One region of the Mesobacillus subterraneus genome, then DNA from elsewhere that is predicted to be linked to it. Evidence: riboswitches for the same ligand, from Rfam matches in the RefSeq annotation. Region 1 holds a riboswitch; the other holds the start of a gene.
What was found. A riboswitch is a leader RNA that binds a small molecule or an ion and turns the genes downstream of it on or off. The one in region 1 is predicted to bind FMN.

Region 1 (12,039 bases):
AAGAAAAGGTGGAATAACAACATGGCTAAAGTTTTATACATCACAGCACACCCGCTTACTGAAGAACAATCCTTCAGCCTGGCAGCAGGAAAAGCATTCATTGATACGTACAAAGAACAGAACCAGAATGATGAAATCATCCATCTGGATTTATTTAAGGAGAACATCCCCCACATTGATGCCGACGTTTTAGGCGGCTGGGGCAAACTCCAACAAGGCACCGAGTTCACTGAGCTAACAGCAGACGAACAATCCAAAGTAGGCCGTCTGGCTGATCTGGTTGACCAGTTCACAGCAGCAGACAAATTTGTTTTCGTGACTCCGCTTTGGAATTTCTCATTCCCTCCAGTCATGAAGGCATATCTGGACGCAGTATCCGTAGCAGGCAAAACATTCAAATATACACAGGAAGGTCCTGTCGGTTTGATGACGGACAAAAAAGCACTGCATATCCAGGCGCGAGGCGGTTACTACTCAGAAGGACCGGCAGCAAACATGGAGATGGGAAATCGTTATTTCGAAACAATCATGAATTTCTTCGGTGTACCTTCATTTGAGTGCCTATACCTAGAAGGTCACAATGCAAACCCAGAAAAAGCACAAGAAATCAAAGAAAATGGAATCACGCGTGCCAAGGATTTGGCGCATACATTCTAATGAATAAAAGACGGAAAGCAGGCTGGTTCTATTACCGGCCTGCTTTTACACTATTTCAATGTAATGGTAAGGTCTTTTCCAACTTCAAGGACACAATTGTCACGATCCTTGACTGGAGCGAAGGACATGATATATTCATCTTTTCCGCTTTCGACTTCGCCCTTACTGAAGATTGGATCAGCTTTTTTTCCAGCAGAGGTTAAGAAAACACCAGGCTTCGTGTAATCCACATAGTAGCCTCGCTCCTTATCTATTTTCCTGGCGTTAAGGTATTGATGTTCCAATTGGCTCATCACTCTATAGGTCATGCCATTTTCGGTGATTAACTTTGTGTCGGAACCTGTGACGACGACTCTTGTTTCCGTTTCGGAAAATTCTATTTGTTTAATGACGTAAGCTTCATTGTTAAAAGTGAATTCCTTATTTAGCACGACAATTTCCCGGTTAGAAACAGCTGATTGGTCCAGCTTGAATTCCAGAGGCCATATAGTAGCTATACTATCAGTTTTTGTTTCGGTATAGATGGTTAAATTTTCGATTTCCAATCGAATATCCTGACCCTTGAAGTTCTTGACAGACTCAAAGGACAAGGCTTCTGCAACTTTATTTTCTTTTTGATCGTAATATCTGCTGCCCCAGCCCACATTATCCAATTTCACCTTTTGACCGTTTGCTACAAGGTAGATTGAGCTTTTGCCCTCAAAGATATCAACATAATAATTTTCCAAATCTGTTTTTTCACTTTGGAAGGTGAAGAGGAGCTTGGTCTCCTTATCATCCGTCATCAAGCTTTGAAAGTGGACGGTTATATCATTTTTTTCGTCATAGAAAGTCTGGTCCAGTACCTGTCCCAGCCCTGAATTAACGGCCATCCGGACTCCTTTATCATCAATATGTTCACTGGAAAATAGCTGATCATAGATCTCCTGTATTGCGGCAAGTGCAGGAGTAAATGTCAGAGCGGAAGCCGCCACTATACAGACAGCAGCAACAACAGCTAGCCTTCTAAATGCAACTCCTTTTTTAGGAGTAGTCTTGCTCACAGGCATGACGATTACATTTTGGGACTCTTTATTATGCAGTTTGTTGTTAAGTTCATCCCAAACATCCGGCACTTGCTTTTCAATGGCTTGATCCAAGTGCTTAAGCATCTTCTCTTTATCCATTAGTGCGCCTCCTGCTATTCAATGTTTTTCCTGAGTTTTTTCAAGGCCATTTGGTATTTCCACAATACTGTCCCCAATGGTATTTCAATGATTTTGGCAATTTCCCTGTGCTTCATGCCTGAAATGTCTTTTAAGACAACAATTTGTCTTTCTTCGCTGTCCAGCAATTCAAGGTATTTCCTCAAAATCATTCGGTCGAGCGGATCTGTGCTTTTATGGTGCTCCTGGTCGAAATATTGTTCTTCATACCCAGTGATTTCGCGCTTCTTCTTGCGATAGAGATCCAAAGCCATATTCCTCGAGACACTAAGCAGCCATCCCTTCAAATTAGAGATATCCTGATGTTTTTGGTGCTGATAAAGTTTGATGAAAGTTTCTTGCATGACATCCTCTGCCAAGGCAGAGTCCCTCAAAATTGATAGCGCCATCGCAAAGATACTTTTTTTATGTAAATCGAATAACTGCTTGAACTCCAGATTGCTATCCACCGGATTTTTTTGCTGATGCAAATTTGTTTGGCTCATCTTGCACCTCCTTCTATATAGTAAACGATTTGCTGTCATCATTTATTGGAGAAAAATTAAATTTTTTCCAGGAAAAATAATGCCTGAAAAAAGGCACTCTTGTTATGGATAAATTGAAGGAGTAGGTCTACCGGACTTTTTTCAGGAAAAGGTACTGAGCTTTTCCGATAGAATCATTCTAATGCCCATCAGCTTTTGTATGATAAAAAACGGATGCCTAATAAAAGGCATCCGTTTCTCGTATTATTAAACTTCCTGTGGCACCTGCAGTCCCAAGCCTTGAGCAATGCGTGTTCCGTATTCAGGATCTGCCTTGTAGAAGTGGCTGATTTGGCGAAGTTTGATATCGTCTCGCTGAACTGGCTTCATTGCAGCGACAATGTTAGCGACAAGGCGCTCGCGTTCTTCTTCGGTCATCAGACGGTACAGGTCACCTGCTTGTGTGTAATGGTCGTGGTGATCGTAGTCCACGTTTTCAGCTACCCCGCTGACAGGTAAGGCTGCTTGCTTGTGTTCATTGACTTCAGTAGGCCCTCCGAAACTATTTGGCTCGTAGTTTACTGTTTTGCCTCCATTGTCGTCAAAACGCATTTGACCGTCACGCTGGTAGGAGTTTACTTCTGTTTTTGACCTGTTGATTGGAAGGTGCTGGTGATTAGAGCCTACACGGTAACGGTGCGCATCAGCATATGCAAACAGGCGGCCCTGCAGCATTTTATCAGGAGATACATCCACACCAGGTACAAGTGTTCCAGGTGAGAAGGTTGCCTGCTCAACTTCCGCAAAGTAGTTTTCAGGATTGCGATTCAATACCATGCGTCCGACTTCAATCAATGGATAGTCTTTTTGTGACCATACTTTTGTGACATCGAATGGATCGAAACGATATGTGTTCGCATCCTCAAGTGGCATAATCTGCACATATAGCTTCCATGCAGGGAAGTCTTCAGCTTCAATCGCATTGAACAAATCTTCTGTATGATAGTCAGGATTTTCGCCTGCAATTTTAGCGGCTACATCTGCTGTCAGATTTTTCACGCCTTGTTCTGTCTTGAAGTGGTACTTAATCCAGACGCCATCACCCTCGGCATTTGTCCACTTGAACGTATGGCTGCCGAAACCGTGCATATGGCGAAGGGTAGCCGGGATGCCGCGGTCGGACATCAGGATCGTTACCTGGTGCAATGACTCTGGTGAAAGGGACCAGAAATCCCAAACGGCATTCGGATCCTTCAGGTGTGTCTGTGGGTTTCTCTTTTGTGTATGGATAAAATCTGGGAACTTGATCGCATCACGGATGAAGAATACCGGAGTGTTGTTTCCAACGATGTCATAGTTTCCTTCTTCCGTATAAAACTTCACTGCGAAGCCACGTGGGTCACGGACGGTATCCGCTGATCCAAGTTCACCTGCTACTGTTGAGAAGCGGATGAACAAAGGAGTCTTCTTGCCAACCTCTGATAGGAAAGCAGCTTTTGTATATTTAGACACATCATTTGTTACTTTAAAATAGCCATGTGCTCCGGCCCCTTTTGCATGCACAACACGTTCAGGCACACGCTCACGGTTAAAGTGGGCTAATTTTTCCAGCAAGTGTACGTCTTGCAGTAGAGTAGGACCTCTTTGTCCTGCAGTCATAGAGTTCTGGTTATCCCCAACCGGCGCACCCCAGCTTGTAGTTAAATGATTCTTAGGATAATTGCTCATTTTTTTAACCCGCCTTTATCATGTATTGATTTATACCTAAATGATAACACTTTTCAATTAAAAATCAATACTTAATTATAATTAATATAAATAAGTAATGAATATAAAGTTAGGTTTATCATTTGATGCATGGTCGATATATTTAGAGAGAGGGTCTAAATATCTTTAAATGTGGTCGATATATTTATTTTTTCGACAATAAAAGAAAATCCTTCGGCTAATGATATAGTTTCCAGAGATAATCCTGGGAGAAGATAGAAAAATGGTTTCATTGTTTAAAAATATAGCAGACAAACAAGTTACAAACATGTAACACAATGTAAAATATGAACCGATAACTTACAAGTCTGGTTATTGAAGGAAAGTGGGAGTCAGAGGAATTAATTTCTAGGTTTAATAAAATTCAAGCGTTTTCAGTGGATTGAAGATTTTTCTTCTGATTGGTACTTATTGGGCCGTGAATAACTATGTTACAACTGCTAGCCTTAGTAGGAGAGAAAGAGAGCAACACTACTGGGAGGTATGGAGATTGAGAAAAATGAAAAAAACATTGGCAGCGTTAACAGCGGTGGTATCTTTATCTTTATTTTCAACGGGGGCAGCTGCTGAAGCGGCAACTTACCAGGTGAAAACAGGAGATACAATGTGGGGAATCGCCAGCAAATATGGTGTACAACTGACAGAGTTGAAAAAAGCGAACAATACGACTAGCAATCTACTATATGCAGGACAAAAGTTGACCATCCCGGCAGTGGCTATATCTTCAGCAGATCAGGACTTGCTTGCAAGGCTTGTTCAAGCTGAAGCAAAAGGCGAGCCATATGCAGGGAAAGTAGCAGTAGCAACTGTTGTCTTGAATAGAGTAGCAAGCCCGAAATTCCCAAACACAGTAAAGGGTGTCGTCTATGAAAAGGCAAATGGATACTATGCATTCACACCTGTTAAAAATGGCGCGATCAATAAGCCTGCAGATGCAGAAGCAAAGAAAGCTGTAAAAGAAGCTCTAGCATTCAGAGGGCAGGGAAGCGGCTCATTGTTCTTCTTTAACCCGAAGACTGCGGTGAGCAAGTGGGTATTCTCAAGAGAAGTGACCGTGACAATCGGAAATCATAGATTTGCTAAGTAACCTTAACGAAAGGTCAACAAATTTTCATGAGCTAAGGCGGAAAAAGCCGTGCGGATTCTCAATCTGCACGGCTTTTTCTCAATTTGTTATGTGGAAATTAATCTGCATAGCACTTGAAGTGAAAAACTTGTAAAATATTCTAATAAAACTTACTATTTAATTGCAATACATAATGAATGGAGGAATGTTTTTTGATAGTTAAATCACGTGTTGAATCCCTTGAACTGCAGATTCTGAGGATGCTGAATGCCCGAATGAAATTATCTCCGAAAGAATACAGTAACTATCTCTACCTTGAAAAAGGTTATGAAGGAGAAGTGATTTTTGATCGCAGGATGGAGGAGGTTGGAAAAAGCTTCTTAGTTATGAATGATCTGCTCCTTGAACATGGAAATACCAAATTTCAAATCGATTCCCTATTCATCTCCAAGATCATCCATTTGTTTGAAATAAAGTATTTCGAAGGCGATTATTATACTGAAGGGGATAGGTGGTATACAAACAATGGAGTAGAAATCAAGAATCCACTACAACAAATGGAAAGAGCAGAGTCTCTCCTTCGAAGATTGGTACGAGACCTTGGATTCAACACTAATATTGAATCAACTCTAGTCTTTGTAAACCCGAACTTTTACCTCTATCAAACTCCGCGTAATTTACCAATTATCTTTCCTAATCAGATTCCAAGACTTCTTCATAACCTGCAAAAACAAATTACCCCAATAAAAAATACTCATACAAATCTATCAGATAGGCTGCTTTCCCTGCACTCCCAAGATTCGCCGTATAAAAGGCTCCCTGATTATAGTTTCGAGAAATTGAAGAAGGGAATAGCCTGTTCTCATTGTCATACTGTGAATACTATCGTTAACAGGAAAACATTAATATGCAATAGTTGCGGGAAACGGGAAAATATTCATGAAGCAGTATTGAGAAGTGTTAAAGAGCTCCAATTACTTTTACCGGAAGAAGAAATAACAGTCAATAAGGTTCATGAATGGTGCAATTCTATCAAAACAAAAAAGCCTATTAGAAACACGCTTTTAGAAAACTATACATTGATTGGGTCTGGCCGTTCTACTCACTATATAACTAAAAATGAATAATAAAGGATCATGACTAATAGGGTACCGTTCAATCGAAATCGTATCCTTATGAAGTCCAATTCAGTAACATAAGGGTATGGTTCAATCGAAATCGTATCCTTATGAAGTCCAATCCAGCAACATAAGGGTATGGTTCAATCGAAATCGTATCCTTATGAAGTCCAATCCAGCAACATAAGGGTATGGTTCAGTCGAAATCGTATCCTTATGAAGCTCAATTCAGTAACATAAGGGTATGGTTCAATCGAAATCGTATCCTTATGAAGTCCAATCCAGCAACATAAGGGTATGGTTCAACCCAAATCGTATCCTTATGAAGCCCAATTCAGCAATATAAGGGTACCGTTCAACCCAAATCGTATCCTTATGAAGTCCAATCCAGCAACATAAGGGTATGGTTCAATCGAAATCGTATCCTTATGAAGTCCAATCCAGCAACATAAGGGTATGGTTCAATCGAAATCGTATCCTTATGAAGTCCAATCCAGCAACATAAGGGTATGGTTCAACCCCAATCGTATCCTTATGAAGCCCAATCCAGCAACATAAGGGTATGGTTCAACCCAAATCGTATCCTTATGAAGTCCAATCCAGCAACATAAGGGTACCGTTCAGTCGAAATCGTATCCTTATGAAGTCCAATTCAGTAACATAAGGGTATGGTTCAATCGAAATCGTATCCTTATGAAGTCCAATCCAGCAACATAAGGGTATGGTTCAACCCCAATCGTATCCTTATGAAGCTCAATTCAGTAACATAAGGGTATGGTTCAATCGAAATCGTATCCTTATGAAGTCCAATCCAGCAACATAAGGGTATGGTTCAATCCAAATCGTATCCTTATGAAGCCCAATTCAACAACATAAGGGTACCGTTCAACCCAAATCAGATTCTTTTGAAGTCCAATCCAACTCCATAAGAGCATCGTAATTTTTATAAGGGTATTTATCTCGCAAGTATCCTAACAATTCTATCCTCCACCTTCCTGCCTTCTCGATCATCAAGGAGGTTATTCAACAAAACGGAAAAAATAAGGTTTTCTCCGCTGCTTGTTTTTACATATCCGGCTAGCGTACTCACGCCGGTCAGTGTCCCTGTTTTAGCGGATAAACGATGCTTCAGGTCCTCTTCTTTCAGCCTGTTTCGCAATGTCCCGCCTATCATCCTGTCCTTTTCACCTGCAACGGGAAGTGAACGCTTGAAAGCAGGAAACCATTTCTCGCTTTGGGCAAGAAACAGCAGTTTTGTGATTTCGTTTGCTGGTACGAGATTGGCATGCGAGATTCCGGATCCGTCCCGCAACACAAGACGGTTCGTATCAATCCCAATGCTGCCAAGCTCTGCACCCATGACTTCAAGGCCGTCATCCCAGCTTCCCTTCCCATGAATGACCTTTCCCATTTCCTTTACTAGTACTTCGGCGTGCCCATTATTGCTTAGCTTCATGAATGGAATCATCAAATCAGCAAGAGGCATTGATTTATGAGAAATTAAATTGGTCATTGTGCCGGTGGCAGCTCCCGTTTTAATTTTCCCAACTACTTTTATCCCATGTTCTTCTAGAGACTTTTTAAAAAGACTTCCTGCAAACAAGGAAGGCTCCCAGACGGCAACCCATTCTCTTGCGTTATGAGCGTTGACCGGAATCGTTCCGCTCACCAAAATGCTGTTCGACCCATGCTCACGTTCGATTATTAGGTCATGTTCTCCCTCAGAATCTACTGTTTTTGTTTCATTGATAATATTTACATAATCGGTTTCGGGCTCTAGTGAAATGTTTGCTGCTTTTCCTATTTTGCCTGGTAAAATATTGACAATGACAGTGCCGGCATCAAAATCCTGATTTGGTGAAGCAGTCAGAGCGGAAACCTGGGCTCCGAAATATTGATGCTCATCATTCCAGGTTAGGTCCTCTGAATAACGGACATTATCATACCATCTGTCATCAGTTACTATAGCGCCGGTAATTTTCTTGATTCCTTTACTCTTCAGTTTTTTTGCCATTTCATCGAAGTCTGCCGGAAGCAGGGTTGGATCGCCCATTCCTTTTAGAAAAAGGTCACCTGCAAGCGTACCGCCGTCGATTTTTCCATCCGACCAAACTTCAGTTGTAAAACGGTATTCATCTCCTAAAACGGAAAGCGCGGCTGCTGCTGTGAACAATTTCAGCACGGAGGCTGGCTGCAGCCTTGTATCCCCAATATGCTCGTACAAAAGCACTCCATCTTCCGCAGACCTGATGCTGATACCAGCCAAAGCCCCATCAAGAACTGGTTCGCTTGTTAAAATGTTGCTGATTTTTTCCGCTAGGTCCCCGCCAGGCTCCACGGCACTGGCTGGCGGTTCTTCAGTATGAAAAAACGGAATGATGGCTAACATGATAACTAATGAGAATATGGTGATTGCTGTAGTTTTTTGTTTCATCTTTTGGTTCATCCCTTTCACATCTCAACTGAATTCGACAGGAAATTTCCCAATAACCAACTAGTAGAGTCTATGATAAAGTTTTAATTAATATAAGGTTCAGGAGGGAAAAAAATGTACCGATACTTTTGGAATACCTTACTCATTCTAGCCATCGGAGCAGGATTTTACTTCTATGCCCATCTGATTTTTTCAAAGGTGTCAGACCCTCTGTACGGAACACTGGCGCTTCTGGCAGGCAGCCTCTTTACTGCTGGAATTTCAAGAGAGCTTCTGTTACTCTCGCAAACTAGGAGAGAGAATAGTCAAATCTAGAATGTACTACACCCTGATTCATGGGGTGTATTTTTGTTTTTTAAGAATAAATAGGTTTTATGATAGGTACTATCAGGGGGTATGATAAAATAAGCTTAAAAGATAAAGGGGGGTTTTTAGATGGACATATTAGAGCCCGAAGTGAACCCAACTGAATGTGGTGACAGCTGTTGCTCATCAGAAAGGAAAAGCCATCACTCTGAAAAAACGAAAAAGAATCTCGTGACGAGATTGAACCGGATAGAAGGACAGATTCGCGGCATTAAAGGCCTGATTGAGAGAGATACGTACTGTGACGATGTAATCACACAAATTTCAGCGACGCAGGCTGCTTTGAACAGCGTAGCCAAACTCCTCCTCGAAGGCCATATGAAATCTTGCATCGTCGAACGAATTCAGGAAGGCGACAATGAGGTAGTTGATGAACTTTTGACTACGATTGAGAAGTTGATGAAAAAATAAAAAGCTTTTTTGTTTTTCATTTAACATAATGTTCTGTATAATGTCACTAACTTAATATATTCCTTCGGGGTCGGGTGAAATTCCCAACCGGCGGTGATGAAGCGATGCTTCTTAGTCCGTGACCCGGTTAACATTTGTTAAACGGTGGATCTGGTGAAACTCCCAGGGCCGACAGTTAAAGTCTGGATGGGAGAAGGAAAAAACGAGGATTAAAAGATCGGGATCAGTATGCCCTTTTTTAACCCTCTAGTTTGACATTGCCTTTTTTAGGACCCCGAAGCCATTTTGTTTCGGGGTCTTTTTGTTGTGAAATTACCCTATTGAAAGGAGGGACCAAGATGAACGACCGGGATTATATGGCATTGGCCATCAATCTCGCCAGTGCGACCGAAGGCCAGACATCACCGAACCCCCAGGTTGGTGCTGTCCTTGTAAAAGAAGGTCAGATTATTGGAATGGGTGCCCATTTGAAGGCGGGTGAGCCGCACGCTGAAGTACACGCGATCTCCATGGCTGGTGAGAATGCTGAAGGCGCCACATTGTACGTGAGCTTAGAGCCGTGCAGTCATTTCGGAAAGACGCCGCCATGCTCGAATCTGGTGATAGAATCTGGAATCAAGAAAGTGTTTGTCGCCATGGTCGATCCGAATCCGCTTGTTGGCGGAGAAGGAGTGAAAAAGATGCTTGCAGCAGGCTTAGATGTCCAAGTTGGGTTAATGGAGGAAGAAGCAAAAGCGCTGAACAAAGTATTTTTTCATTACATAAGCACAGGTTTGCCCTATGTTACCTTGAAGTCAGCCACCACCCTTGATGGGAAAATCGCTACTGTGACAGGAGAGAGCCAGTGGATTACAGGAGAAGAGGCAAGGAAGGATGTCCATCAGTTTCGACATACACATGACGCGATACTGGTTGGCGTCAACACCGTCATCAACGACAATCCTAGCCTGACGACAAGGCTTGAAGCTGGCGGGAAAAATCCGGTGAGGGTCGTTCTGGACAGCACACTTCGCACCCCTCTGGATTCAAGAATCATAAATGACAGGGCTGCACGAACCATTATCGTGACCGGAGCACGGGCAGAGCCTGAAGGGATAAAGCAATTTACTGAGCTTGGCATTGAGATTATCAAGCTGGAAACTGAAAAAGTTGGAATTCCTGACATGCTGAAAAAACTTGGAGACTGGGGCATTACTTCTGTCTACGTAGAAGGCGGAGCCGAGGTCCATGGCAGCTTTTTAAAGGAGAAAGCCTTTCAGCAAGTTATCACATATATCGCTCCAAAGCTGCTCGGCGGGAAGCGTGCTCCCACTGCTTACGGAGGCGAAGGCATTGCCCGGCTTGAGGATACAGTTCATTTAGAAATTAAAGAGGTAAAACAAATTGACCAGGATATCCGGATCATTGCCGAGCCGTTATAGAAGGAGGTTATTATGTTTACGGGGATTATTGAAGAAATTGGGACTGTCGCGAATATCCAGCATGGAAGGGAGTCATTTGTCCTGACGATTGACGCAAGGAAAGTCCTGACAGATGTCCGCCTTGGGGATAGCATCGCTGTTAACGGGGTGTGCCTGACCGTCACCTCCTATACAGAGAACAGATTTACAGTTGATGTCATGCCTGAAACGGTCAAAGCGTCCAGTTTAAAAGCTGTCAAAAGAGGTTCGAAGCTGAACCTGGAGAGAGCGATGGCAGCGGGCGGCCGGTTCGGCGGACATTTTGTCGCCGGCCATGTGGATGGCGTTGGAACCATTAAAGGGAAAAAGCAAATAGAGAATGCCGTTTACTATGAAATTCAAGTAGATCCCGAATTGCTGAAGTATGTCATCATGAAAGGCTCTGTCGCTGTTGACGGGACGAGCCTGACTGTTTTCGGAGTATCAGAAGACAGCTTGACTCTATCGCTCATCCCGCTCACTTTACAAGATACGGTGTTAGGTTTCAAGGATACAGGTGATATTGTCAACATTGAATGTGACATGATCGGCAAGTATGTAGGTCACTTTTTGAGTAACCAGTTTCCGGCAGCTATAAAACGAGGCAACAATATTACAGCCCAGTTCTTAGAGGATAACGGGTTTATGTGAGGGTGATGTAAATGTTTGATCCAATTGAAGAGGCTATATACGAACTTATGCAGGGGAATGTGGTCATCGTTTGTGACGATGAAGACCGGGAAAATGAAGGAGACTTCATCGCCCTCGCAGAGAAGGCGACACCGGATGTCATCAATTTTATGGCAACACATGGCCGGGGATTGATTTGCGTACCGATTGAAGAGGAATTAGCCCAGAAGCTGGACTTAATGCCGATGGTTTCCCGAAATACAGATCCACACGGCACAGCGTTTACCGTCAGCATTGATCATAAATATTCAACAACCGGGATATCCGCTTTCGAACGCTCGGCTACTGTATTAAGCATGCTGGACCCAGAATCAAAGGCCGCTGATTTTAAAAGGCCAGGCCACATCTTTCCGCTTGTTGCAAAGAAGGGCGGAGTATTAAGGAGAGCGGGCCATACTGAGGCTGCTGTGGACCTGGCTAAA
Region 2 (12,039 bases), 760 kb from region 1:
TTATATGGTTAAAAGCAGGGAGCTTGCTGAAGACCTTGTACAGGAAGTATACATTCGTGTTTTGAAGGCATACGACCGGTTTGAGGGAAAGAGCAGTGAAAAGACATGGCTGTTCTCGATTGCCAAAAATGTCGCCATTGATCATTTCCGCAAACAGAAGGGCTGGAAGCAGCGATTGCTTGAGTCCTTTGATATGTCTGCACGGCAGGTTAGGGACGATCAGCCTCTTCCTGAAGAGATGGCACTTCAAAGTGAAGAGATTCAAGTGATATACAAATGCCTTGACCAATGCACGGTTGACCAGCGAATGGTCATCATCATGCGCTATATACATGAATTAACTATCAGCGAAACAGCAGAAGCTTTATCATGGACGGAAAGTAAGGTAAAGACGACTCAGCACCGTGCTCTGAAGACATTGAAAAAGCTGATGGAAGAAATGATTGAAAAGGAAGGGATGACTAGTGAAAAAGTCACAGCTAAGCGATAAGCAGCTAGAAGACATCCTCGGCCAAATGCCTAAGGTTAAAGATCATCGCGACTCTCGTGACATTTATCAGAATATCGCCCATCGTGTTGAAAAAAGGAAAAAAATGCCGACATGGGTCATTCCGGGTGCGGCACTGGCAGCTGTACTATTCCTCGCGTTCATCCTTTCACCGGGATTGATGGGTGTGAACCACTCCGCCGATAAGAGCATGGAAAGCAATTCTGCTTCTGATGCCAAATCGTCCATGGAGATGGATACAGCTGTCAGGGATGATACAGCAAATGAAAGTGCTAGCCAGGAGGAGAGCACTCTCATGATGGATGCAGCCGATGGTGATGTTGAGAAAAAGAGCAAAGAGTTCTCAGCAATGGATAAGGCAAATTCATATGACGGCCTGATTTCTTTATATCCAGAAGAGGTAGACATTGAGACTTCAGAAACCTTCACTTATGCAATTCCTGATGACCAGGCTATGGCGATCGTTCCGGTTACCGTCACAACACCGAAAGAAGAAGGCAAGTCCCTGATAGAGAGTTATACCGAAACGATGCCCAAGCTAAAGGAGAAGGAATGGGGATTGACCGATTATTATCCTATGGATGCAACCTGGAACTTTGATGAAGCCACGAAGACTTTGACCATGGATGTGAAACAAGATCACCCTTATCGTGATGGAAGTGCAGCGAATATCATGTTTGTCGAATCGATGACGCAAAATTTCTCTGGAGCAGGTATAGATAAAATGGTTCTCACAACAGAGGGCAAACCAGGGATCGAATTAAGCAACTATGGCCAAATGAAAGAACTCCCACTCAACACAGAATCAAAAAATAGAAGGGGATACTTATTTTTGACAGTGGAAGGTATGCCAAATCCGTACCTAGTGCCGACAAAAGAACAGCATGAAACAATAGGAGCTGCCTTCGCGCAGATGTGGAAAGGTGATGAAATAGGATACCTCTCAGCATCACTTCCGGAAGATTTCAGCTTGGCACAAACCAATACAACTGCAGATGGTATATTAGAGATTACCTTAGATAAAAATACAACCCTGGACGATAGTTTCCTGCCAAATCTTGAGGCAGTCTTAATGACAGCGAGGGAGTTTGATTACTCTGGAGTCAGGTTCACAAATGCGAACATCGACCAGCTTGGACCTTTTAATCTGAACGTAGTTCTTCCCCTGCCACTCGCTCCAAACAAAAAAAATATTGATTAATAAAGAAAGGCTACTAGGTCTTTCTTTTTTTTGTGGATTTGATATAACTGAAATCCCTATTGTAAAACAAATTTTCCTTCTTTTGCATAAAAAAGCAGTTTACCACCAATTATAACGAATGTGCTTTTTTAGCTGCTGCTTTTCCTGCCTGAACAGTTCTAATATCGTACAGGCTGTCATAGGGATGGAAAGGGAGTAAAAAGTTAAGGAGGAAAAAAATGCAGGATTACATAAAGCGTTTACTCATAGCCGGGATCATGGCACTCTGTATCAGCTTGTTATTTCTTGGCGGAAAGCACTCACAGGCAGAAATGCTCAATATAAAGGAATTGACTTCAGATTGGGTTTGGCCAGCTGAAGGGGTCATTACGGATTTATATGGAACACGTCATGGCCACCACAAGGGAATTGACATTGCCGGTGAATTCAAAACACCTATACATAGTGTTGATAAAGGAGTAGTAACAAAGTCTTATTATTCAGGCTCTTATGGACATGTTGTGTTCATCAAGCATGATAACAACCTTGAAACTGTATATGCTCATTTGAACAAAAGAAATGTCAAAAAAAGGGCAGGCCGTTCAGCAAGGTGATATTATCGGCCTGATGGGAAATACAGGGGATTCTTCTGGAGTTCATCTCCATTTTGAAATCCATGAAGAAAAATGGACATATGATAAGGGAAATGCCGTAGATCCCGTGCTGGCTTTGGGAGAAGCAACTGTAGGACAACCTATAGTAGCGATGGAGCAAAAAAGTAATCAAGTGACGCTGGAAACAATCGCGAAGCTGCGTCTGACAGATGATACCACCAATGGAAGTCAAGGCGAGAACCTAATTGGTGAAGGTGTAGAAATTAATGGACAGAATCCAGTGGCTAGTGTACCTCAATCAGTTGAAAGACAGCTAAAGCATACTGTACAGAGAGGAGACACGCTATGGTCAATAGCGGATCACTATAATACTTCGGTAGAAGCGATTAAGCAAACAAATAATATAAATAATAGCATTATCACTCAAGGTGATATATTGATAATTGAGAAGTCAGCTGGAAAGAGTTATGTCGTTTCTTCAGGAGATACACTCCATTCGATCGCAAGAAAGACAAATACATCTGTGGGAAAATTAAAAGCATTGAACAATCTGACATCTGACACGATACAGCCTCAGCAAATATTAATTACCCGATAATCTATCCTTGTACCGGTTATAATCTGAAAGTATAATAGGTAAAACGGTCACAAAGGGGATGGGGACTATGCTGACGGATTACCACAACCATTTGGAAAGAGGCACATTGACGCTGGACTATTTAAAGCAGTTTACTGATACGGCGGCTCAAAAAGGAATCCAGCATTTCGGGATTTCTGAGCATGCATATCACTTTTATCAGACTGCGAATATTTTACGCAACAGCTGGGTGGATGAACGCAGATTTTATGATATGGCAGATTATGTCCATCTTTTTGAGAAAGCCTGGAGAAACGAAATTGACGTTAAAATGTCCATCGAGATGGACTATACCCCTGGAAAGCATAAGGAGATGGAACAGTTTATCAAAAGCTATAACTTCGATTATGTAATCGGATCAATTCATTGGATTGATGATTTTGGGATAGACCTTGCAGAGTTTCGCGAAGAATGGGACAAAAGAGATGTTTATGAAGTTTACAGAAGTTATTTTGATCAGGTGGTAACGCTGGCTCAATCCAATCTTTTTGATATCATTGGTCATATTGATCTGGTAAAAATTTTTAAGTATGTGCCTGAAGATGAAAACTTCCTCATGGAACAGTATGACCGTGCGACCTCAGCATTGGCACAGTCCAAGACATGTGTGGAAATTAGCACAGCCGGACTGCGGAAGCCTACTCAGACTTTGTATCCAGACAAAAAATTATTGCAGATGTGCTTTGATAAGAAAATACCAATCGTCTTGTCATCTGATGCCCATGTACCTGAGCATGTCGGTGCTGATTTCGATCAGGCTCTTGAGCTAGCTCGGGAAGTTGGCTATGAGGAAATCGTGACCTTTTCCAAAGGTGAGCGAAAATCCTATCCTTTGGGATAACGCAGCTAATTTTCTTATGATGCAGAACGCCCCCAAAAAAACACAGGCCTCGCTAATTGGAGGCCTGTTCGCGGTGTTTATAGAACGATACTATTGATTGTGACAATGTCCTGAAGCGACTCAAGCTTGCCGATCATTTCTGTTGAAAGGGGCTTATCAAACGACAGGACCATGATTGCTTCGCCGCCTGCTTCTTTTCTGCCTACCTGCATGGTCGCAATGTTCACGCCATGATCACCAAGGACTTTTCCTACATGCCCGATAACACCTGGGCGGTCCATATGCTGGATATACAAAAGGTTTCCTGATGGATGAAAATCGATGTTAAAGCCATCGAGGCTGACAATCCTTGGTCCGTAATGGTCAATGTAAGTTCCTCTCACCGTAAAAGATTCACCATCCCCACTTGCGGTTACTGTTATCGTATTTGCGTAACCATAGGAGTTTCCGGTCACTTTTTCACCAACCATGATGCCGCGTTCTTTGGCAATGTGGATAGCATTTACTTCATTTACTTTCATATCAATGCGGTTTTCAAAAAATCCTGCAAGCAAGGCCTTTGTTAAAAAAGAGGTTTCGAGTTCTGCCGCAGTGCCTGAATAAGTAGCTGTAAGCTCGCTGATTCCTTTGTTATGGCATTCTGAAACGATTTTTCCCATTTCTTTTGCTAGCTGGTGATAAGGTTGGATTTTTTGGTAAATTTCTTTGGACATGGCCGGAAGATTAATTGAATTGGCAACAGGGTTATTTTCAAAAAATGTTCTGATTTCACTTGCGACCTGAGTGGCAACATTCAACTGCGCTTCTTTTGTAGAGGCTCCTAGGTGTGGGGTGGCAATAACTGAATCAAACTTAAGTAAAGGGTGATTCTCTGGGGGGTTCAACTTCAAATACATCCAGTGCAGCACCAGCAATATGACCGTTCTCAATATAATGGGCGAGAGCCATCTCGTCAATTATGCCTCCTCTTGCACAATTCAGGAGATAGACCCCTTTTTTGGTTTGGCTCAAAGTCTTTTCGTTAAGAAGGCCTTTCGTTTCCTTCGTTAAAGGCGTGTGGACCGATATGATATCTGTTTCGGCGAGAACCTCATCGAACGTCGATAATTGAACGCCTAAAACGGCTGCACGCTCCTTTGTCAGGAACGGGTCGTATACCTTTACTGACATCCCAAAAGCCTTGGCTCTTTTTGCAAGCTCAGAACCAATCCTTCCTAAACCAATTATTCCTAATATTTTTCCGTAAAGTTCATTCCCAATGAATTTATTTCTCTTCCATTCTCCTTTTTTTACAGTAGAGTGTGCCTGCGGAATGTTTCTCATTAAAGCTGACATCATCGCAAAAGTATGTTCTGCGGTAGAAATCGTATTCCCATCTGGAGCATTCACGATGATAATTCCTCTTTTTGTCGCCTCGGCGATATCAATATTATCTACACCGACACCTGCACGGCCGACGATTTTTAGTGAGGGCATTCGATCGAGCAGTTCCTGGGTGACTTTTGTTGCGCTCCTGACGAGAAGGGCGTCAATCTTTTGTAAATCGATTGTTCCTGAGTCTACACTTCCGATATGTACCTGGATTCCCTTGTGTTCTAAAAGGGGCCTTAATCCTTCTTCTTTAATAGAATCTGCAGCTAGAACGTGAAACATCTTTTACCCACTCCTTTTATTGAAAACAAAGTGTTAATTTTCTGATTATTTTACAAAACGAATATTCTTTTGTCAAACTGCGAGATTGTTCATAAATACTATGCAAGCGCTGTCAAAATTATCGGATTTATTCTAAATATATTCTGTTAATCCGAATTTATCAGGAGTTTTTTAGCATTTGTGTGGGTCATTCCATGCCATGTCTCATTTTACATGGGACAGTCAAAAAATCGTCACAAGCAGACATCTTCACAAATGATCTTTTTTTCAGTATAATGAACTTGTTAAATTAAATATGGTCTATCTTCGGGGCAGGGTGAAATTCCCGATCGGCGGTAATGAGATTGATTCTCTAAGCCCGCGAGCCTGTATGGGCAGGATTTGGTGCGATTCCAAAGCCGACAGTATAGTCTGGATGGGAGAAGATGGAGGTTCTGCAGACGTTCAAAAAATGCAGGTTTTGAACGTTTATTAAGCATGCCTTTCACAAAACTCCCTCAAGCTCACATCTTGAGGGTTTTATTTGTTAATGGTATGTGATTGCTGAACCTTTCTTCTTTATGTGAGATGGATCTCTATAAGGAGAGAGGAAAATGAAAAAATTTAGTGTCAAAGCCATGGTATCAATTGGTATGCTGAGCAGTATCTCTTATGTATTGATGCTGCTGAACTTTCCGCTGCCACCGTTTCCAAAATTTTTAATGGTCGATTTCAGTGATCTTCCTGCATTGATTGCTGCGTTGATTTTTGGACCGGTAGCAGGTATTTTAGTAGAATTCTTGAAGAATACGCTTGATTATTTCATGACTGGCAGTGATACTGGTGTTCCAGTAGGCCATGCTGCCAACTTTGTTGCAGGAGTTTTATTTATTCTGCCAACTTACTATATTTATCAACGGATGAAATCCAATAGGGGAATGACGTTTGCCTTAGTAGCTGGGACAGCAAGTATGGCAATCCTGATGAGTGTCCTTAACTACTACGTTTTCCTTCCTGCCTACACATTGTTCTTAAACATGCCAGCAATGTCTGGACCGGAAGCGCGTGCGATGATTGTTGCCGGGATTCTGCCGTTCAATTTCGTCAAAGGTATACTGATGTCTGTCATATTCATGCTGATTTTCACAAGGATGAAAACATGGATCGAGAGACAGCAGACATTTAAAAGTGCATAAACTCATGTGAGTCTTAAAAAAGCAACGGCCTGCACCGTTGCTTTTAAATTTTTAGGAAGCTAAAGATTCTGTTCAAATGTGGTGATGCATGACAGCTGTTCAAATGTGGTGATGCATGACAGATAAAACGTTAAAATCGGCTTTAGGATTTTTACCGCAATCTTTACTAAAAGCAAATATATCGAAAATTTTTAACATAAAAAAATTCCCGCTTATAAGCGGGAATTATGTATTTCTTTATTCGAACTTAGTAGCATCTCCATTAAATGGCTCTTCTGCAACTTTGATTGAGTCAGTTGGGCAGCCTTCGAATGCATCCATCATGTCGTCAAGTAATACATCAGGAATTTCAACAATCCCTTCATTTTCATCAAGTGTTACGAATGCGATGCCTTCATCATCGTAATCGTAGATATCTGGAGCAGCAGCACCGCAAGCTCCGCATGCAATACAAGTTTCTTTGTCAACAATTGTGTACTTAGCCATGATATAATTCCTCCCAAGTGTTTAACAATAATATGCTGTTTTCACAAAGTAGTGAAAACGTATTCCTCATATCTATTGTAAAACTGTATCGCCAACATTTCAATAAAAAAAGCATTGAGAATGCTTATCACACAAGGCATTGAATGGTTTTTTCATTGAAAATAAAACATTTCACTAGATATTTTCATGTTAAAATAATGGTATATTATTTTTCTGCTATAGTGGGGGCTGAATATTATCGTGCCCATTGCTTAATATTTCATTCAAAGGTGATGTTATGGGGATAACGTATTTGGAGACAGTTGTTTTGTCAATATTGAAACGCATCAATGGCGAAAGAACCATCTATTCGTTATTTCATCTTTTACAGGGAAAGCGTTCCTCTCAGACAATTCAGGACGCTCATTTATATAAAATCACCGCATATTTTCATACATATCCCTCAGTTACAAGAGAAGGGCTCGAAAAAATGATTAGCCGGTTACTGCATCGAGGGCTGGTGGAGGAGATAGCAGATTCAAAGGTAATTTTAACAGGAAAGGGCGAAGCAGTCCTGGATCAACAATTATCTGAATACAAACTTCCTGATTATCTTAATGGTTGGAAATACCACCAGGTGACGGGTACCTTTTGGGAAAGGTTGACGCTTCTCATCCAGGTTAGTTCGAATTTAATTAACCATGAACGCTCCTTTATACCAGTCAGGAACAAGCGAGATACTCTTACCTGGGTAAAACAATACATTAAGCAACAGAATGAAGATCGATATAAGCTGGCAGAAAGGCTGTATGTTGAACTTATCTCTGCACTGGATAATCCAAATGTGAAACCTGAACTGGTTGTTTTAAGATTGACAGGTTACAGGAAAATTGGATTGACGACTTTGCAGGCTGCTGAATGGATCGGGCTGGAACCGGCTCACTATCACTTCGAATTCCTCAACTGCTTGCATGCTATGTTTGATAAGGTCCTGGAGAATTCAAATGCTTACCCATTACTAAATGGGTTGATCAAGAAGCCAGAGCGTAACGTTCCTTTGACGATTTCGACAGATAAGACATATAAGTTAATGCTAAAGGGTTATGCCCTGGAAGAGATAGCGGCTGTCCGTAACTTAAAACAAAGCACAATCGAAGATCATGTCGTGGAAATTGCTCTTTCTATCAAGGGATTCAATATAGATGACTATGTTCCTCTTGATAAAAGGGAAAGCATTCTTCAAACGGCACAGCGAAATTCTGCCAAAAAGTTAAAGCAAATAAAGGAACATGTGGCTGATGCTTCTTATTTTGAAATCAGGCTAGTTCTGGCCAAATATGGTGATGTGGAATGGAGTTAAGAAGATTTTTAAAAAAGTATTTTAAGTTCGAGGATTTCCGTCCAGGGCAGGAAGAAACGGTTGAATCCGTTTTAAAAGGAAGACATACGATCTCTATGTTGCCAACCGGAACAGGAAAATCGCTCTGCTATCAACTTCCCGGCTATATAGTTGACGGGCCAGTCTTGATTGTTTCACCGCTGCTCTCTCTAATGCAGGATCAGGTGGAGCAAATGATGGCAATGGGGGAAAAGAGGGTTATTGCCTTGAATTCCTTTTTGTCACCTCAGCAAAAAGCCAAGACCCTGGAAGAACTCGAAAGGTTTCAGTTTATTTTTATATCTCCAGAAATGCTGGGGATTGAATCTGTGTTGAATCGGATCAGGAAATTGGCTGTATCCCTGTTTGTAGTCGATGAGGCACACTGTATCTCTCAGTGGGGATACGATTTTAGTCCCGACTACCTAAAGCTTGGTGAATTCAGAGAGAAGCTTGGACAGCCATGGACGCTTGCGTTAACAGCTACAGCCTCAGAGGAAGTTCGAAAGGATATTGCTGATAAGCTTCATTTAGGAGATTGGAATGAGGTTGTCTATTCTGTAGACCGCCCTGCTATTTCACTAGCTTTGGAGTTTGCATCTACCTTTCAGGATAAGCTGGACCGGACAGTTGAGCTGGTGAAATATTTAAAGGGTCCTGGGATCATCTATTTTTCCAGCAAGAAAGTCGCTGAGCAAACGGCAGTTCATATGAGAGAAAAAGGGATCAAGAAAGCAATGGCCTATCATGGGGGACTGGATTCTGAAAGCCGCGTCCTCATACAGCAGCAATTCATCAATGGTCAACTTGACGTTGTATGTGCTACCAGCGCTTTTGGGATGGGAATTAATAAAGAAAATGTCCGATATGTGATCCATTTCCACATGCCTATGCAAATAGAATCCTACCTTCAGGAAATAGGAAGAGCAGCAAGAGATGACCACGATTCTATAGCCATCCTTATTTATTCGCCGGGAGATGAACAACTGGCCTATCAGCTAGCTGAAGGTGAGCTCCCTGACCAATATCAGATTGAAAGACTGTTTGTGTTTTTAATCGATAACCGTTTCCTTTATAAAGATCTTGCCTGGCCGCGCCGAAGAGCTGTCAATGATAGGAGGCTTCACCGAAATTCAATGGAGGATTGTCGAAGATTATCTGTCTAATATTGAAGAGCTAGATTATATGATGGATAAACAGAGCCTCCTCCGCTTGATCGAAAACCGCTTGGAGGTAAAAAACACAAAAATTAAGAAGATGCTGGGTTGGATTAATACAAAGGAATGTAAGAGGAAAGTGATTTTGGAAATGTTCGGTGAAGAAGTCCAGGAACGACCACAGAATTGCTGCATCAGTTGTGGAATAGAACTGGATTATTTTAAAGAAACTGACCCATCCAGTGAACAATCGCTCGCTGCGATGGACTGGAAGCAGGAATTGGCTTCAATCCTATTGATGAGAGAGCGGATATAATGAAAGATGAATATAGGGATACAGTGGCAGGACTTACAGAAAAAGAACTGCTTTTCCACTTGGTTGCTACGCAAATTTTACTATTAACGATTTCAACTATATTAGGTATGATATTGTTTGACGGCTTGACCGAATTCAAAGAATTGTTTATTTGGGCCGATTGGAACATTTTATCGATCGGGTTGGTTGCTGGTCTGGCAGTCGTGGCTCTGGACTTCACCCTTATGAAATATCTGCCAAAGTCGTACTACGACGATGGCGGATTGAACGAAAGAATATTTAGAAATAGAAGTGTATTCCAAATCATGCTTATTGCGGCGATGGTAGCAATCAGTGAGGAAATCCTTTTTAGGGGAGTCATTCAGACGAACACAGGGTTAATCATCTCAAGCTTGATTTTCGCAGTCGTTCATTACCGCTATCTGTTTAATTGGTTTTTATTTACTAACATTATTTTATTGAGTTTCTTGATTGGCTATATTTATATGATGACAAATAATCTAGTGGTTACGATCGTGATGCATTTTATCATTGATTTCATTTTAGGATTGATCATTAAATTCAGGACTCAAGCAACAACTGGGGGTACAGACAGTGAATAAGGAAAAACCTATCAGGGACCAGGCAGAGCGACTGAGAAAAAGGGTGGAACGTAAATCAGAGCATTCTGCTGAAAAAAAGGAATCCCTTCCACCAAGAAGTGAAATGCACAGACAAAAACAGAAAAAAACGAAAGTCAAAGTAAAATACCCTGTCATTAGGCTGATGGCTCTGTTTTTCATTCTGCTGCCTATCTCTTTTTTCAGTATTATCTCGTATTTGGATGGCACAAAGATGCCTTTGAATAAGTCGCTGGAACGTGCAGGAGTCGAAATGATCAATGTGGAAAGTCGGAACGATGGAAATGGTGATGACCAGGTAGAAGACCAAGAGGCACCGTCTTATGAAGAAATTACTGAAACAGAGGAAATCGATGTTGTGGCAGCAGGGCCTGCTCCATCAAGCAGCGGGGACAAAAACACTGCTGAATCCTCTGGTGACAGTGATGATAAAGAAGGGGGAAAATTACCAACTTCAGCTTCTGCCGAGCCCGAGGATGAGCCAGCAGATACAGAAGGCACCAAACCAGCAGGTGAAGCTGAACCCGTAAGCGGTGAAAAAATCGTATATCATACAGTCAAGCCGAATGAAACATTATTCAGAGTAGCTATGACCTATTATAAATCCCAGGAAGGCATCCCCATCATCAAAAAAGCAAACAACATCCAGGGAAATGAAATTCAGGCAGGACAAGTATTGAAGATACCTATTAAAAATTAGCCTGAGAGAAATCAAGACTTAATAAAACTATGTCTTCTGAAGAACCCAAACGAGAACCGGATTCAGTCCATCTATTGGAATGAATCCGGTTCTTCTTGTTGAATAAAAAAGTATAAATTTTTTTACTTTGAATAGTGTTTATCTCCACCGCCTAGCCATCAAGTCGCTTGTCTAGCTGCGGCTCCTAACTTCTCGAGACGCTTGTCTAGTGTCGTCTCCTAGAAACTCCGAAACTTCAACTCCGCCGGCAGAAGCAAAAAGCTCTTCTTTGTCTGAGTCTCCAGTTTCTGCGTTTCTGGACAGTCGGCTATACTTTTCTATTTCGGTCCTGCCAATGAAGTCAAAGAACGACTTCACTGTCAGGCCCTCCAGCGCTTGTCGGAGTTGGGTAGTCGCCTCCGCTTTTCTAATATTTACGCTTATTTTTTGGATCACAATATCATAACTCCATGGACAAGTTCATAAAAATTATAAAAGGCTGTTTTGTAAAGATTGTTGTTTAAAGTTTTGAGTGTGCAAGCTCTTTTCTCATTCGCTTTAATTTTTTGTGAAAGAACATAGGTCATTCAATCTTTTTTTTTTCAATAGCAACAAAGTTTGAGTAAAGAGCTTTAAAAAAGGGGAGGGCTTGCCATGGAACAGGAAATCGAGAACCTGGATCAACGTACGGATCCTGCAACAAAAAGGATGCTTCAGAACGTAATAGACCGAAAGAAAAAGTTTGACCGGTATAAATCCCGCCATCTTATGTCAGTATGGGTGACGATTGGGTTGATCTCTGTCTATTTCTACTAT

Region 2: it holds a riboswitch for FMN, as region 1 does, so the genes downstream of both, LC048_RS06215 (ECF transporter S component) here and ribD (bifunctional diaminohydroxyphosphoribosylaminopyrimidine deaminase/5-amino-6-(5-phosphoribosylamino)uracil reductase RibD) in region 1, are expected to answer to the same signal.

What each region holds. Positions count from the first base shown of each region.
Region 1 covers NZ_CP129019.1:472,580-484,618, forward strand. Annotated here, with positions in the region: gene LC048_RS02325 (FMN-dependent NADH-azoreductase) at 22-657, shown strand; gene LC048_RS02330 (DUF4179 domain-containing protein) at 708-1,823, opposite strand; gene LC048_RS02335 (RNA polymerase sigma factor) at 1,838-2,347, opposite strand; gene katA (catalase KatA) at 2,594-4,054, opposite strand; gene LC048_RS02345 (cell wall hydrolase) at 4,593-5,180, shown strand; gene LC048_RS02350 (NERD domain-containing protein) at 5,372-6,286, shown strand; gene dacB (D-alanyl-D-alanine carboxypeptidase/D-alanyl-D-alanine endopeptidase) at 7,233-8,711, opposite strand; gene LC048_RS02360 (hypothetical protein) at 8,826-9,026, shown strand; gene LC048_RS02365 (metal-sensitive transcriptional regulator) at 9,147-9,488, shown strand; FMN riboswitch at 9,545-9,690, shown strand; gene ribD (bifunctional diaminohydroxyphosphoribosylaminopyrimidine deaminase/5-amino-6-(5-phosphoribosylamino)uracil reductase RibD) at 9,827-10,909, shown strand; gene ribE (riboflavin synthase) at 10,922-11,578, shown strand; gene LC048_RS02380 (bifunctional 3,4-dihydroxy-2-butanone-4-phosphate synthase/GTP cyclohydrolase II) at 11,590-12,039, shown strand, end outside.
Region 2 covers NZ_CP129019.1:1,234,561-1,246,599, forward strand. Annotated here, with positions in the region: gene sigX (RNA polymerase sigma factor SigX) at 1-490, shown strand, start outside; gene LC048_RS06190 (hypothetical protein) at 465-1,709, shown strand; gene LC048_RS06195 (M23 family metallopeptidase) at 1,928-2,302, shown strand; gene LC048_RS06200 (LysM peptidoglycan-binding domain-containing protein) at 2,268-2,900, shown strand; gene LC048_RS06205 (histidinol-phosphatase) at 2,968-3,780, shown strand; partial or broken gene serA (phosphoglycerate dehydrogenase) at 3,858-5,433, opposite strand; FMN riboswitch at 5,732-5,864, shown strand; gene LC048_RS06215 (ECF transporter S component) at 6,027-6,608, shown strand; gene LC048_RS06220 (ferredoxin) at 6,846-7,094, opposite strand; gene LC048_RS06225 (YpbB family protein) at 7,402-8,433, shown strand; gene LC048_RS06230 (RecQ family ATP-dependent DNA helicase) at 8,424-9,617, shown strand; gene LC048_RS24945 (RecQ family zinc-binding domain-containing protein) at 9,637-9,924, shown strand; gene LC048_RS06235 (CPBP family intramembrane glutamic endopeptidase) at 9,924-10,526, shown strand; gene LC048_RS06240 (LysM peptidoglycan-binding domain-containing protein) at 10,519-11,244, shown strand; gene LC048_RS06245 (hypothetical protein) at 11,416-11,601, opposite strand; gene LC048_RS06250 (YpbF family protein) at 11,878-12,039, shown strand, end outside.